Regions from separate parts of the Streptomyces sp. JH34 genome, predicted to be linked through region 2. Evidence: riboswitches for the same ligand, from Rfam matches in the RefSeq annotation. Region 2 holds a riboswitch; the other holds the start of a gene.
What was found. Region 2 has a riboswitch for cobalamin ahead of LWJ43_RS02715 (energy-coupling factor ABC transporter permease). Riboswitches for the same ligand answer to the same signal wherever they lie in the genome.
Positions count from the first base shown of each region.

Region 1: it holds a riboswitch for cobalamin, as region 2 does, so the genes downstream of both, cobN (cobaltochelatase subunit CobN) here and LWJ43_RS02715 (energy-coupling factor ABC transporter permease) in region 2, are expected to answer to the same signal.

Region 1 is NZ_JAJSOO010000001.1:3,514,104-3,521,441, reverse strand. Features, by position in the region: gene cobJ (precorrin-3B C(17)-methyltransferase) at 1-1,016, opposite strand, end outside; gene LWJ43_RS15615 (precorrin-8X methylmutase) at 1,013-1,639, opposite strand; gene cobG (precorrin-3B synthase) at 1,714-3,015, opposite strand; cobalamin riboswitch at 3,124-3,272, shown strand; gene cobN (cobaltochelatase subunit CobN) at 3,337-6,936, shown strand; gene LWJ43_RS15600 (IclR family transcriptional regulator) at 7,025-7,338, shown strand, end outside.
Region 2 is NZ_JAJSOO010000001.1:556,274-563,611, reverse strand. Features, by position in the region: gene LWJ43_RS02730 (energy-coupling factor ABC transporter ATP-binding protein) at 370-1,239, opposite strand; gene cbiQ (cobalt ECF transporter T component CbiQ) at 1,236-1,985, opposite strand; gene LWJ43_RS02720 (energy-coupling factor ABC transporter substrate-binding protein) at 1,992-2,360, opposite strand; gene LWJ43_RS02715 (energy-coupling factor ABC transporter permease) at 2,357-3,067, opposite strand; cobalamin riboswitch at 3,098-3,281, opposite strand; gene LWJ43_RS02710 (universal stress protein) at 3,330-4,253, opposite strand; gene LWJ43_RS02705 (SCO0607 family lipoprotein) at 4,406-4,666, opposite strand; gene LWJ43_RS02700 (DUF7489 domain-containing protein) at 4,800-5,114, shown strand; gene LWJ43_RS02695 (hypothetical protein) at 5,228-6,322, opposite strand; gene LWJ43_RS02690 (Gfo/Idh/MocA family protein) at 6,363-7,172, shown strand; gene LWJ43_RS02685 (NAD-dependent epimerase/dehydratase family protein) at 7,182-7,338, shown strand, end outside.

The DNA.
Region 1 (7,338 bases), 3.0 Mb from region 2:
TCGCCTCCGGACACCACGGCGACACGGTGTCCGCGGCGCGCCAGGTCGAGGGCGAATTCCGCGCGCTCGGACTCCACCTTGTTGTCGGACCCGTGGCGCCGCTGGCCGGGACGGACGGGCACCCGGTCCAGGTACGTCGTGTAGCCGACCACGTCGTCGGCTGCGGCCAGCGCCCCACGGGTCTCGGGCGTCAGCCACAGCGGTCCGGCCGGCCCGGTGCCGACCACGACGACCTCGCCGGTACCGGGGCTCCGCTCGGGGCGGGGCGCGTCGATCCGGCTCGGCAGCACGGCGACGGCGAAGTACGGCACGGAGTCCGCGTCGGTGTCGGCGAGGTCGCCGGTCCGTTCGCCGGCCATGGTGGCGCGCTCGACGTACCGCGCCTCGGGGAGCCGCCCCGACGCCTCGAACGCGCGGCGCACGGCGGGGAACGTCCGGCCCAGCTTCATCACCACGGCGGAGTCCGTGGCCGCCAGACGCGCGGTCAGTTCCTCCTCCGGCAGGGTGCCGGGAAGGATCGTCAGCACCTCCTCGGCCTCGACGAGCGGCGTGCCGAGACGGGCGGCGGCGGCGCTGACCGAAGTGACGCCCGGGATGACCTCGGTGTCGTAACGGTCCGCGAGCCGCTTGTGCATGTGCTGGTACGAGCCGTAGAAGAGCGGGTCGCCCTCGGCCAGCACGGCGACGGTGCGTCCCGCGTCGAGGTGGACCGCGAGGCGGGCCGCGGCCTCGGCGTAGAACTCGTCCAGCGCGCCGCGGTAGCCGCCGGGGTGGTCCGTGGCCTCCGTCGTGACGGGGTAGACCAGCGCCTCCTCGATGTGGTCGGCGCGGATGTACTGCGCCGCGATCGAGCGGGCGATGGAACGGCCGTGCCGGGCGGAGTGGTACGCGACGACATCGGCCTCGCCGATGATCTGCACCGCCCGCACCGTCATCAGGGCCGGGTCGCCGGGGCCGAGCCCGACGCCGTACAGCCGGCCCGTGCCGCCTGCGCGCTGCTGCTCGGGCACGCTCACTCCTCCTCGCTGGCGATCGCGTTGAGGGCGGCGGCGGCTATGGCGCTGCCCCCACGCCTGCCCCGTACGACGAGGTGCTCCAGCCCGGACGGGTGGGAGGCCAGGGCCTCCTTGGACTCGGCGGCCCCGATGAAACCGACGGGCACTCCGATGACGGCGGCGGGGCGCGGGGCGCCCTCCTCGATCATCTCCAGCAGCCGGAAGAGGGCGGTGGGCGCGTTGCCGACGGCGACGACCGCGCCCTCCATCCGGTCCCGCCACAGCTCCAGGGCGGCCGCGCTGCGGGTGGTGCCCAGCTCTGCGGCCAGCCCGGGGACGGCCGGGTCGGAGAGGGTGCAGATCACCTCGTTGTCCGCGGGCAGCCGCTTGCGGGTGACGCCGCTGGCGACCATGGCCACGTCGCACAGGATCGGTGCGCCGGAGCGCAGGGCCGCGCGGGCGTCGGCCACCACGTTCGGCGAGAAGGCGAGATCGCGTACGAGGTCGACCATGCCGCAGGCGTGGATCATGCGGACGGCGACCTGGCTCACGTCGGCGGGCAGCCCTGCCAGATCCGCCTCCGCGCGGATGGTGGCGAAGGACTGGCGGTAGATCGCCGGTCCGTCCTTCTCGTACTGGTGCACAGTGCTGTCGCTTTCTTCGTCTTCCCCGCCGAACAGGTCGGAGAGGGGGCCGGACAGGGGGTCATGCGTGGTGGTCAGGTGCGTGCGCCCCGGGCCGTCGCCACGGCCGCTGCCAGCGCCGCCGGGTCGTCCCGTACCGTCGCCGTCGCGGTGGCCAGGTCCCCCCGGACGTGGGAGATCCGGTGTCCGCCCGGGGTGGCGACCACGTCGATCCACTCCCCGTGCGGATGGCCGCAGCGGCGTTCGCACCCGGACCAGTACACAGGGAGCCGTCCGGCAGGTCCGACGGCGGCCCCCGCCTCGGTCCGCACGTCGGCCAGCGATTTCGCGCAGCCGGGCCGGCCGATGCAGGCGCCTACCCCGGCCCACGGGGAGCCGGGCCCGGTGATCAGGCCGGCGTCGGCGAGGCGGGCCGACATGCTGTCCGCCCGGCCGGGGCCGATGCCGGTGACGACGATTCCGCGCCACGGGGTGAGGCGCAGTTCCCCGGCGCCCGACAGCAGCCGCCACTGGGCCGGTACCAGCCGGCCCAGCGGCACACCGACGGACAGGGCGGCCTCGCGGTGGCTGCCCGGAACCGGCCCGTGGGCCGGGGGCAGGGCTTCGAGGGGGCGGGGTCGGCGGCCCGTCGTGACGGTGGTCCCCGTCCGCCGCAGCCGGCGGAGGACCTCGGCGGGCAGCGCGGCGGCGGCTGCGTCCGGCAGGTCCTTCACCCGCCAGGCGCCGGTCTCCCGGGCGGAGTCGAGGAAGGCCTCGGCGGCGGTCAGCGCGGCGCGGGGGCCCTCGGCGGCGGGGAGGCGGAGTACCTCGTCGACGTGCCCGACGCGCAGCAGGGCGTCGCCGTCGTCCTGGCCCAGCAGGGTGAGGTCGGCTCCGAGGGCGTCCACATCGCCGCGGCCGTCGTCGAGGGCGAACAGGAAACGTCCGGAGAGCGCCGTCGCGCCCGCGCTTCCGCACAGCAGACGGTCGAGGCCGGTCAGCCACGGTCCGACGTCGACGGACCCGAGGCCGTCGAGCCCGGAGAGCGGGGACGCGACGACGTTGCGCACGCGTTCATGACGTTCGGAGGGGAGCAGTCCGGCCTCGTGCAGAAGCCCGGCCAGCTCGGCACCGCAGTCCGGCGCGAGCCCGCGCAGCTGCACGTTTCCGCGGGAGGTGAGATGCAGCTCACCGTCACCGAGGCGCTCGGCGGCCTGTCCCAGCGCATCTGCCTGGCGGGGCGTCAGCACCCCGCCGGGTATGCGGATCCGCGCCAGCGCACCGTCGTCCGCCCGGTGCAGACGCAGCGCGCCGGGGCAGGCGTCACCGCTGCTCCGGGCACACGCGTCGCCCGGAGAACGGGGCGGAAGGGGGGAGGCGGACATGGCGGCGAGCATACCGACCGTGACCGTGACGCACCCCTACGGTCACTGTGACCTACGGGACACCGGCCCCCTGTCCGGGGCCCGGGCGGGGGCCGTCTGGTCAGGACCCCCCTCCTCCCGCCTACTATGCCTAGCGGCGGTCCGTTCGGTCCGCCATCGCCGTACGGCGACTTGGGAGGAAGCCCGGTGAGATTCCGGCGCGGTCCCGCCACTGTGAGCCCGGCCCACCGGCCGTGCGAGTCAGGAACTCCCTTTCCCAGGCTCTCGGTCCCGCCCGAGCAGCTGATCCGACACTGCCCGGGGCGTGGACACCCCGAGGAGGGCTGACGCCGCATGATCCTGCTCCTGTCGACGTCCGACACCGACCTGCTGAGCGCCCGTGCCGCGCAGGGACCGGTCAGCTACCGCTACGCCAACCCCTCCCGGCTCGCCCTCGACGACCTCCCGCAGCTGCTGGAGGAGGCCGACCTCGTCGTCGTACGCCTCCTCGGCGGTGTCCGTGCCTGGCAGGAGGGGCTGGACCAGGTGCTGGCCACCGGCAGGCCCGTCGTCGTGCTGACAGGTGAACAGGCCCCCGACGCCCAGCTGATGGCCGCGTCGACCGTGCCCATCGGCATCGCGGCGGAGGCGCATGCCTACCTCGCGCACGGCGGACCCGCCAACCTGGAGCAGCTGGCCCGCTTCCTCTCCGACACCGTGCTGCTCACCGGCCACGGCTTCGAGCCGCCCGCCCCGGCCCCCGCGTGGGGCCCGCTGGAGCGGACCGCCCGTGACGTCACCGGCCCGACCGTCGCGGTGCTCTACTACCGCGCCCACCACATGAGCGGGAACACCGCGTTCATCGAGGCGCTCTGCGCGGCCGTGGAGGACGCGGGCGCCCGCCCCCTCCCGCTGTACGTCGCCTCGCTCCGGTCGCCCGAACCGGAACTCATCGACGAACTCCGTGCAGCGGACGCCATAGTGACCACCGTCCTCGCGGCCGGTGGCACCAAGCCCGCGACCGCGTCGGCCGGCGGGGACGACGAGTCCTGGGACGCGGGCGCCCTCACCGGCCTCGACGTCCCGGTCCTCCAGGCGCTCTGCCTCACCAGCCCGCGTGCCGCCTGGGAGGAGAACGACGAGGGTGTCTCCCCGCTCGACGCGGCCACCCAGATCGCGGTGCCGGAGTTCGACGGGCGTCTGATCACCGTGCCGTTCTCCTTCAAGGAGATCGACGAGGACGGTCTGCCCGCGTACGTCGCCGACACCGAGCGCGCCGCCAGGGTCGCCGGGATCGCCGTACGCCACGCGCGGCTCCGCCACATCCCGGCGGCCGAGAAGCGGATCGCGCTGGTCCTGTCGGCCTACCCGACCAAGCACTCCCGCATCGGCAACGCGGTCGGCCTCGACACCCCCGCCAGCGCCGTCGCCCTGCTGCGCAGGCTCCGCGAGGAGGGCTACGACTTCGGCCCCGAGGAGGAGATCCCCGGCCTGGTCTCCGGCGACGGCGACGAGCTGATCTACGCGCTCATCGAGGCCGGCGGCCACGACCAGGAGTGGCTCACCGAGGAGCAGCTGGCCCGCAACCCGGTCAGGATCCCCGCGGCCGACTACCGCCGCTGGTTCGCCACGCTGCCCGCCGAACTGCGCGAGGCCGTGGAGGAGCACTGGGGCCCGGCGCCCGGCGAGATGTTCGTCGACCGGTCCCGCAACCCCGAGGGCGACATCGTGCTCGCGGCCCTGCGCCGCGGCAACCTGCTCATCCTCATCCAGCCGCCGCGCGGCTTCGGCGAGAACCCGATCGCGATCTACCACGACCCTGACCTGCCGCCCTCGCACCACTACCTGGCCGCGTACCGCTGGATCGCCGCGTCCGCCGACGACAACGGCTTCGGCGCGGACGCGATGATCCACCTCGGCAAGCACGGCAATCTGGAGTGGCTGCCCGGCAAGAACGCAGGCCTCTCCGCAGCCTGCGGCCCCGACGCCGCACTGGGGGACCTGCCGCTGGTCTACCCGTTCCTGGTGAACGACCCGGGCGAGGGCACCCAGGCCAAGCGCCGGGTGCACGCCACCCTCGTGGACCACCTCGTGCCGCCGATGGCCCGCGCCGACAGCTACGGCGACATCGCCCGCCTCGAACAACTCCTGGACGAGCACGCCCAGATCGCCGCGATGGACCCGGCGAAGCTCCCGGCGGTACGCGCCCAGATCTGGACCCTCATCCAGGCGGCGAAGCTCGACCACGACCTGGGCCTGGAGGACCGGCCCGAGGACGAGGGCTTCGACGAGTTCATCATGCATCTCGACGGCTGGCTCTGTGAGATCAAGGACGTCCAGATCCGCGACGGCCTGCACGTCCTGGGTAGTGCCCCGGCCGGCAAGGACCGCGTCAACCTGGTCCTCGCGGTCCTGCGCGCCCGGCAGATCTGGGGCGGCACGGCCTCGCTGCCGGGCCTGCGCGAGGCACTTGGCCTGGACGAGTCGGCGGCGACCCGCACCGCGGCGGACGAGACCGAGGAGAAGGCCCGCGCGCTGGTCCAGGCGATGGACGACGCGGACTGGGACCCGGCGGCCGTCGCCGTGGTGGCCGCCGGGCACCCGCAGGCCGTCGCCGACATCCTCGACTTCGCCGCCCGCGAGGTCGTGCCCCGCCTCGCCGCGACGACGGACGAGCTGGACCACGCGGTCCACGCGCTGAACGGCGGCTTCGTTCCCGCCGGCCCGTCCGGCTCCCCGCTCCGCGGTCTGGTCAACGTCCTGCCGACCGGCCGTAACTTCTACTCCGTCGACCCGAAGGCCGTCCCGTCCCGCCTCGCCTGGGAGACCGGCCAGGCCCTCGCCGACTCGCTCCTGGAGCGCTACCGCGCGGACAACGGTGACTGGCCCACCTCGGTCGGCCTCTCGCTCTGGGGCACCAGCGCGATGCGCACGGCCGGTGACGACATCGCCGAGGCGTTCGCGCTGCTCGGCGTCCGCCCCGTCTGGGACGACGCCTCGCGACGCGTCACGGGTCTGGAGGCGATCCCGTACGAGGAACTGGGGCGCCCGCGCATCGACGTCACGCTGCGGATCTCCGGCTTCTTCCGCGACGCCTTCCCGCACACCATCGGCCTGCTCGACGACGCCGTACGCCTGGCGGCCTCGCTCGACGAGCCCGCCGAGCGGAACTTCGTACGCGCCCACACGCAGGCCGACCTCGCCGAACACGGCGACGAGCGGCGCGCCACCACCCGTATCTTCGGCTCGCGCCCGGGGACGTACGGGGCGGGGCTGCTCCAGCTCATCGACTCGCGCGACTGGCGGACGGACGCCGACCTCGCCGAGGTCTACACGGTGTGGGGCGGCTACGCCTACGGCCGTGAGCTGGACGGACGTCCGGCCCGCGACGAGATGGAGACCGCCTACAAGCGGATCGCGGTGGCGGCGAAGAACACCGACACCCGTGAGCACGACATCGCGGACTCGGACGACTACTTCCAGTACCACGGCGGCATGGTCGCGACCGTGCGCGCGCTGAAGGGCTCCGCTCCCGAGGCGTACATCGGGGACTCGACCCGCCCCGAGACGGTCCGTACGCGCACGCTGGTCGAGGAGACGTCCCGGGTCTTCCGCGCCCGGGTGGTCAACCCCAAGTGGATCGAGGCGATGCGCCGCCACGGCTACAAGGGCGCCTTCGAGCTGGCCGCGACGGTCGACTACCTCTTCGGTTACGACGCGACGACGGGCGTCGTCGCGGACTGGATGTACGACAAGCTGACCGAGACGTACGTCCTCGACCCCACGAACCGCGAATTCCTCCAGCAGGCCAACCCCTGGGCCCTCCACGGCATCGCCGAGCGCCTCCTGGAGGCGGAGTCCCGGGGGATGTGGGAGAAGCCCGACCCGTCGGTGCTCGAAGCGCTGCGCCAGGTGTTCCTGGAGACCGAGGGCGATCTCGAGGGCGAGGACTGAGCGGGGCGCGCGCCGGCCGGGGAGCACTCCGGTCGGCGCGCCGCCGCCCTGTCTTGCCGCCTCCCGGCAGCGGGTCCAAGCTTGTGGCATGGGTGACCGAGAGGGCCACGCGCCCATGAACTCTGTCCAGCAGGCGTTCCGCCTGTTGGACGTCGTCGCGGCGCACGAGGGGGGCGCGTCGGCGGAGCGACTGGCGCTGGAGGCCGAACTGCCTCTTGACGAGGCCCTTCGAGTGCTACGGGCCCTCACGAAGGACGGCTATCTCCGCAGGATCGAGGACGGCGGTTTCGTGCTGGGCGACGGCCTGGGCGCGGACCTGGGCGGCGACCACGCCGGGCTGGACCTCCTGAACCGGGTCCGCCCCGCCCTCGTCTCACTCCGGGACGACCTGTCGGCCGCCGC
Region 2 (7,338 bases):
TGCCTCACGTTCGGTTCTCACTATTTGAGATCATCCGGGACTGGGTGGCTATTGCATATGCCGGTTGCGGACGACGGTCATATTCGTACATCGGTTCGGCTCGTCGACGGGAGTTAACCCGGTGGAAAGGTGTCCGAGGTTTAGCCGATCGGGCCGCTCGCGGGTATCGCTCAGGTATCCCGGTCCTCGTGAGTCCCAGGGGGTCGCCTTTCGAGGCGAACGGCACTTCCTTCGCCGAACCGTACGTACTGTGCGAACCGCCCGCGCGCGACCTGAAGGCCGCCGGCCTGTGCCCGGCTCGCGTCGCGGTGCGGGGAGCCCGCGCCGGCAGGGCCGGAGCGGGCTCCCGGACTTCCGGCGAAAAGGCCGTCAGCGGTGCCGGCCGTCGGCCCCCTCGGCGGTGACCGGCGCGGCGAAGTCCGCAGCGAGCTGCTCGGCGGTGCGCGGGCCGGCAGCCGAAGCCCCCAACAGGCCATGCGCACGCAGTAGTTCAGCGGTCGCCACACCCCATGGCAGACGCAGCCCCGACTCCCGCAGGAGATCCGTGCGCGCCAGCATCGCGGGCGCGGGCCCGGCCCGGACGCCGGCCGGGGAGAGGAGCGCGGCGTCGTCGGCCCAGCGCAGGGCGAGATCGACGTCGTGGGTGGCCATCATGACGGTGGTCCCGCCCGAGCGGAGGGCGTCGAGCGTGTCGAGAAGTCGCTCCTGACCGTCCGGATCGAGCCCCGCGGTCGGCTCGTCGAGGATCAGCACGCGGGGCCGCATGGCGACCGCACCCGCGATGGCGGTCCGCTTCCGCTGCCCGTAGGAGAGCAGATGGGTGGGCCGGTCCGCCAGAGCGGTGATGTCGAGGGCGGCGAGTGCCTCGTCCACCCGGGCGCGTACCTCGGCGTCGGGCAGACCGAGGTTCAGCGGTCCGAACGACACGTCCTGGGAGACGGACGCGGCGAACAACTGGTCGTCCGGATCCTGCACCACCAGCTGGACGGTGGTGCGCAGCCGGGTCAGCCCCTTCCGGTCGTAGGTGACGGGACGGCCCTCGACCGTCAACCGCCCCTCACGGGGACGCAGTCCGCCACTGAGGAGGCGCATCAGTGTGGTCTTCCCGCTGCCGTTGCGGCCGAGGAGGGCGAGCGCACGCCCTTCACGTGCCTCGAAGTCGAGGCCGCTGAGCACGGCGGGACCGTCCTCGTACGCGAAGGACGCGCCCCGCAGGGCGAGCAGCACGGATTCGCTCATGACAGCGGCCTTTCCAGGGCGAAGGTCAGGACGGTGAGGGCCGCGAGCAGGAGGACGCTCAGCGCCACGAACCGGACGGAGACGCGGGCCTCGGGCACCAGGACGCGCAGGGTCCCGTCGTAACCGCGCCCCGCAAGCCCCGTCTGGAGCCGAGCCGCACGGTCGAACGCCCTGACGAACGCGGTCGCTCCGAGCCCCGCCAGGGAGCGCCAGGTCGCGGCCCGGGTGGTGTGGCCGAGCCGGGCCGCCTGCGCCTCCCGGATCCGGCGCACCGAATCGAGGAGGAGGAAGCTCATGCGGTACGTCACCAGGGCGACGTCCACCACCGGCGCGGGCACCCCCGCCCCGACCAGGCGGGGCAACAGATCGGACATCGGGGTGGTGAAGGCGAACAGCAGGACCCCGAGGGACGCGGCTGAGGTACGGAGCAGCAGCTCACCTGCGCGTACGGGCCCACCGGGGTCGAGAGCGAGCAACCCGTCCGGCCCGCCGACCCGTACGAGGAGCGTGGCGGCCCCGGTGACGCAGAAACCCAGAGGAACCCGGTACGCCCGCCACAGGTGACGGGCGGTCACGCCCGCCGGCCCCAGCAGCACGGCCAGAGCGGTGACGAGGACCAGGGCGGCCCCGGGCCAGGGCGGCAGCGAGACGGCCAGCACCGTGAACCCAAGACCGAGTGAGGCCTTGTCCAGGGGATGGCGGCGGCGCCAGCGACTGCTGTGCGCCGCCGCGTCGATCGGCAGCATGTTCGCTCAGGTCCTCCGGGCCGTCGACTCCCCGGCACCGCCCCCGGTGCCACCTCTCTCCTGCTCCGCCGTCGCGCGGAGTTCGCCCTGACGTCGCCCGCGCCGCAGGCCGAAGTAGTAGGCGAGGACGCCGGCGCCGAGCGCGGCCTGAAGGGCGAACAGGGCCGACTCGATCTCGCCGGACGGCGGTTCGTACAGCGGCGAGAACCAGGGTTCGTAATCGGGATCGATCTCGGTGATCGCCGTCTCGGCCTGGGCGTCGGCGCCCGTGAACGGTTCCTCCTCGCCGTCGCCGAGCCCCAGGGCCAGCGGCAGGACGGCCAGCGCGGCCACCACGGTCAGGAGAAGAGCGTTGATCTTCGTGTCCTTGTTCATCGGGCCACCGCCTCGGTCTCGGCCTTCTCCGTGCGGGCCCGCCTACCGGCGAGGAACACGCCGAGCCGGGTCAGGTCTCCCTTGCTGGACTGCACGAGAAGCCGCATCACCAGCACGGTCAGGAGCCCCTCACTCACGGCGAGCGGGATCTGGGTGACCGCGAAGATGGAGCCGAACTTGCCGAGCGCGCCGAGGACCCCGCTGCTCGGGTCCGGGAAGGCGAGTGCCAACTGCACGCTGGTGACGCAGTAGGTGGACAGGTCGGCGACGAACGCGCCGGAGAACACCGCCACCATCACCGGCACGTCGTACCGGCGCAGCAGTCTGAAGACCGCGTATCCGGCCCAGGGGCCGACGATCGCCATCGAGAAGACGTTGGCTCCGAGCGTGGTCAGACCGCCGTGGGCCAGCAACAGGGCCTGGAACAGCAGGGTGATCGTGCCCAGGACCGCCATGATCGGCGGACGGAACAGGATGGCCCCGAGTCCCGTACCCGTGGGATGGGAGCAACTTCCCGTCACCGAAGGGATCTTCAATGCGGAGAGAACGAACGTGAAGGCCCCGGAGGCCCCCAGGAGCAGCGTGCTCTCAGGGTTGTCCCTGACCTCACGCGTGAGTGACCGGACTCCGTGGACGACGAACGGCGCGGACGCGACACCCCAGGCGATCGCGTGCGCCGGAGGCAGAAAACCCTCGGCGATGTGCATGACTCAGCAGACCCTCTCCAGCACCTCGTGGATGGTTGAAGTGCCTTGGCCGGTCTCCTGGCTTACGGGTGACACCGCCCGAACTCCGCCTTCCCGGGTCACAAGGACCCAGTGGCTGCCCGTGAGGGCCGGAGCCGGACTTCCCGATCACAGTGGCGAGGGCCGCACCGGCATCACACCGGATTTCCCGTTCACCAAGGCGTGGCGACAGTAGTCCCACGTGGGTGAACATGACAAGCGGGCCCGCTCGCGGTTGCCGGCCTCAGCCCTCGTCGTCCCTGAGCCCTTCCTCCACGACGCCCCTCTCCTCGTCATGCCGGTACGGCACGATCTGGACCGGACACCGGGAGTGGTGCAGGAGGGCGTGCACGACGTGGCCCAGTCCCAGTACGGAGGCGCCGCGCCGCTCATGGCTTCCCATGACCAGGAGACCCGCGTGCCGGCTGGCGTCGACGAGCGCGGACGCCGCGGAGCGGGCCGCGACCACCTCGGTGCGTACGGCGAGACCGGGCGCGCTCTCATGGATCCGGGACGCCAGGTCGGCCAGGAGCCGCTCGTCGGGGTCCGCGGACCCCCCGGCCTCGTCCCGCGCCGTCCCACCGAAGCGTGCGAGCAGGCCGCGCACGCTCACGAGCCGGAGGGGGCTGTTGCGGGCCTGTGCCTCCTGTCCGGCACGGACCAGCCACCGGGCGTCGTGCTCGTCCCGCACGGCGGCCGTGACCGGAGCGTCCTCGCGCTCGAACTCCCCGCGGACGACCACGACGGGCGCGGGACTGCCGACGACGACCTCCAGGCCCGTCGAGCCCAGCAGCAGAGGACCGAATCCGCCGGACCCCCTGCTGCCGACGACGATCGTGCTGCCGGGCCTCACGGACGCGTGGAGAGCGGGAACCGGCTTCCTGCGGCTCAGCTTGACGTCGACGTCGAGTTCGGGGAACCGCTCGCGTATCTCCTCCGCCGCCGTCGTCAGGACGGCGTTGCCGTTGTCCCGCAGATGTTCGGACGTCTCGAACGACGCGAACCGGTCCAGGCGGTCGAGGTCGGCGGCGTGCACGAGCAGCAGACGTCGACGATGCCTCGCGGCGTCCGCCGCGCCCCAGAGCATGGCGGTCCTGGCGTGTTCCGAGCCGTCCACACCCACGACCGTCCTCGGATTCTGCGTGGCATCGGACGGGCGGGTAGCCATGGCTGCTCCTGACGCTGTTCCTTGTCCGCCTCTTCCATGCTGTCACCGCGGTACGGTGTGCGGCCAGCGCACGCACGGGCCACCAGGGCGTTTTCGCGGGGACGGAGGCGGCGGAGCGGCCTCCTGGCTTCCGGGGGGCAGGCTTTCCCGGGTCAGCCCGGTTCCGGAGCGTCGACGACGGTCCCGTCCTCGTCGAGCGTGTGGGTGTCCCAGTACACGTCCCACTTGTCGTCGACCTGCTGCGGCACCTTGCCCTCCGGATACCGCGCGAATCCCGAGGACGGCTCCTCCGCGTCCGGGACACAGGCGGAGCCGGTTCCGCCCACGGACAGGACGGGGTATTCACCGTCGCTGCACATGTCCTCCCGGTACTCGACGCCGGCACAGCCCGCGAGTGCTGTCACCGCGACCAGGCCGGTTATGAGTCAGCCCTGACGCCGGACCGGGGCCGAACAGCCCTTTCCGATATGCCTTCTGGGCGGGTGCCCACAAGACCGGTACGCTGCCGTGGATGGCCTGTGCCGTCGTCGATGCGGGGGGTCGCACATGTCGAACACCGTTGTCCTGCTCCTCTCCTTCGGCCCGCTCGCCCTGGTCCTGGCGATGATCGCCGCGCACGGGTCGCGCGAGAGCAAGGACGCCTACTCCGGGGAGGTCACCGGCCGGGGGGTGAGCAGTTCGACCGGTACCTACGGCCCGACGGGCCGCTACATGATGCACATCCGCACCGACGAGGGGCGGGAGCTCAGCATCGAGGTGAACGGCCGGACGTACCGGTCGCTCGCCGTCGGCGACCGGGTGGTCAAGGAGTGGGGTAGGCGCTGGCCGGAGCGGTCGGAGCGGTCGGAGCGGTCGGAGTAACGGAGCGAACAGCTCTGCCGCACCGTCCGGCACGCCTTTGCCACCTACGCGCTCCACACCCGCCCCGGCGGCCCCGAGGGAGCTGCCGTCGGACGAAGCCGGGCGGTGCGGGCTCAGTCGTAGCCCTGCGACTTGACGCGGATGCCGCCCGCCTGGGCCTGACCGGCCTGCGGGGCGTGTGCGGGCTCCTCCGCCGCCGCCTCGGGTTCCGGTGCCGCGTCGAGAATCGCGTGGGCCTCGTTGAGGAGGGCCGCCAGGTCACGCACCAGCCCCAGTTGCAGTGCGCGCCAGGCGTCGGCGTCGCTCTCCAGCGGGGCGAAGCTGCCCGTGTGCTTGTGGATGATGCCTCCCGCGACACGGTTCCGCTCCGCCCGCTCCTCCATGTCACGGTCGTGATGGTAGAAGTTGCGCAGTTCGTGCAGTTGGGACATGCGGCCGTCCCAGAAGGCCGCCGCGAGCTGAGGGAGATCCAGTACCTTCGCCGGATCCTTCCTCGGAATGCGCAGGGGGGCGTGCAGGCGCTCGTTGAAGACCTGGTAGGCCACGGACAGCCAGGCCGTGAAGTCCGCGCGGTCGACGCACTGTCGGCGCAGGCGGGCGAAGTCGTCGGGCGGTGAGGAGCGGAGCAGCTGGTAGCCGAGGCGGGCCCGTGACGCCTCGCAGACCCTGCTGTAGGCGACCAGGGTGTCCTCGGCAGCCGCTTCCCAGGTGCGGCGTTGCCGGGGATCGGTCGCGACTCGGGGCTGGGGTTCCGCGGCCAGCCGCTCGGGCGTCAGCTGAAAGGCGGGCAGGCGCGGACGGGCCGGGCGCCCCACGGCCCGTACGACTCCGCTCCCCAGCTCGGCGAAGTACTTCTCCAGGACGTCCAGGCCGCCGATGCGCTGCCGGTCGCCGCCGGCGACGGTCACCAGGTCGACCAGCATCCGGTGGTTGGGCACCATGCTCTCGTGGGCCTGCGGAGTCCAGTCGGGACGGTGCCGCTGTGCCTGCCACCAACGGTCGAACAGGGCCTCGTCGCTGATCCCGACCGCGTGCAGACGAATGCCGAGGCCCGCGTGCAGGTCCTCCATGAGCGACACCGGGTCCTGGGTGCCGGAGACGGTTTCGCCGCTGCGGTCGTCGGGGATCGGCGCGTAGTGCGCGCCGTCGCTGACCAGGACGACGAGGCGCTCGTTGCCGGGTACGCCGTAGCGGTGGAGGACGGTCACGGGATACGAGGAACTGCTGCGGCGCACCGATGTGGACGCCGTGTACATCCCGCTGCCCGCCGCGCTGCGGGCCCCATGGATCGCGCGCGCTCTGGAAGCCGGAAAACATGTCCTCGGGGAGAAGCCGCTCACCACGACCGCCGCCGACGCCCGGGACCTCGTCGCCCTCGGCGGACGACGGGGACTGCTGCTGATGGAGAGCTTCATGTTCCTCCACCACTCCGTCCACCGGAGCGTCACCGAGCTCGTCGCCGCCGGACGCATCGGCGAACCGCGTTCCTTCGCAGCCGAGTTCACCATCCCGCCGCTTCCCGCGGACGACATCCGCAACCGTCCCGGCCTCGGCGGCGGTGCACTGCTCGACCTGGGCGTCTACACCGTCCGGGCGGCGCAGTACTTCTGCGGCCCGGGCCTGTCCGTGGTGGGCGCCGTGCTCATGAGCGACGCGCCCGCAACCGGTACCCCCTTGGCCACCGGTCCGGCCGGCGGGGTCGACCTGGCGGGGGCGGCGCTGCTGTCCTCGGACCGGACCACCGCCCAGCTGACCTTCGGCATGGCCCACGCCTACCAGTGCCGTTACCGCATCTGCGGCAGCGAGGGCCTCCTCTCACTGGACCGGGCGTTCACCCCGCCGCCCGACCTGCGGCCCGTGGTGCGCATCGAGGACAAGGACGGCACCGAGGAACTGACACTCGAGGCCGACGACCACTTCGCCAACATCGTCACCGCCTTCGCCGGCACCGCCCTGGGCGGTGGTGACCTCACCGGGTACGGAGAGCAGATCCTTCGCCAAGCCGACCTGGTGGAGCGCATCCGACGGGCGGATGCTCCCGCCCCCCGCGCCGCATAGGAGCCACACATGCGCATCATCGGCCACGGTTTCCTGGCGCGCAGCATCCGGCCGCTCGCCGGATCGCACCCCCGTGTCGTCGCCTTCGCGGCCGGCGTGTCCAGCGGCGACGGCGTCGCCGAGGACCAGTTCGCCCGCGAGGCCGCACTGTTGTACGACACTCTCG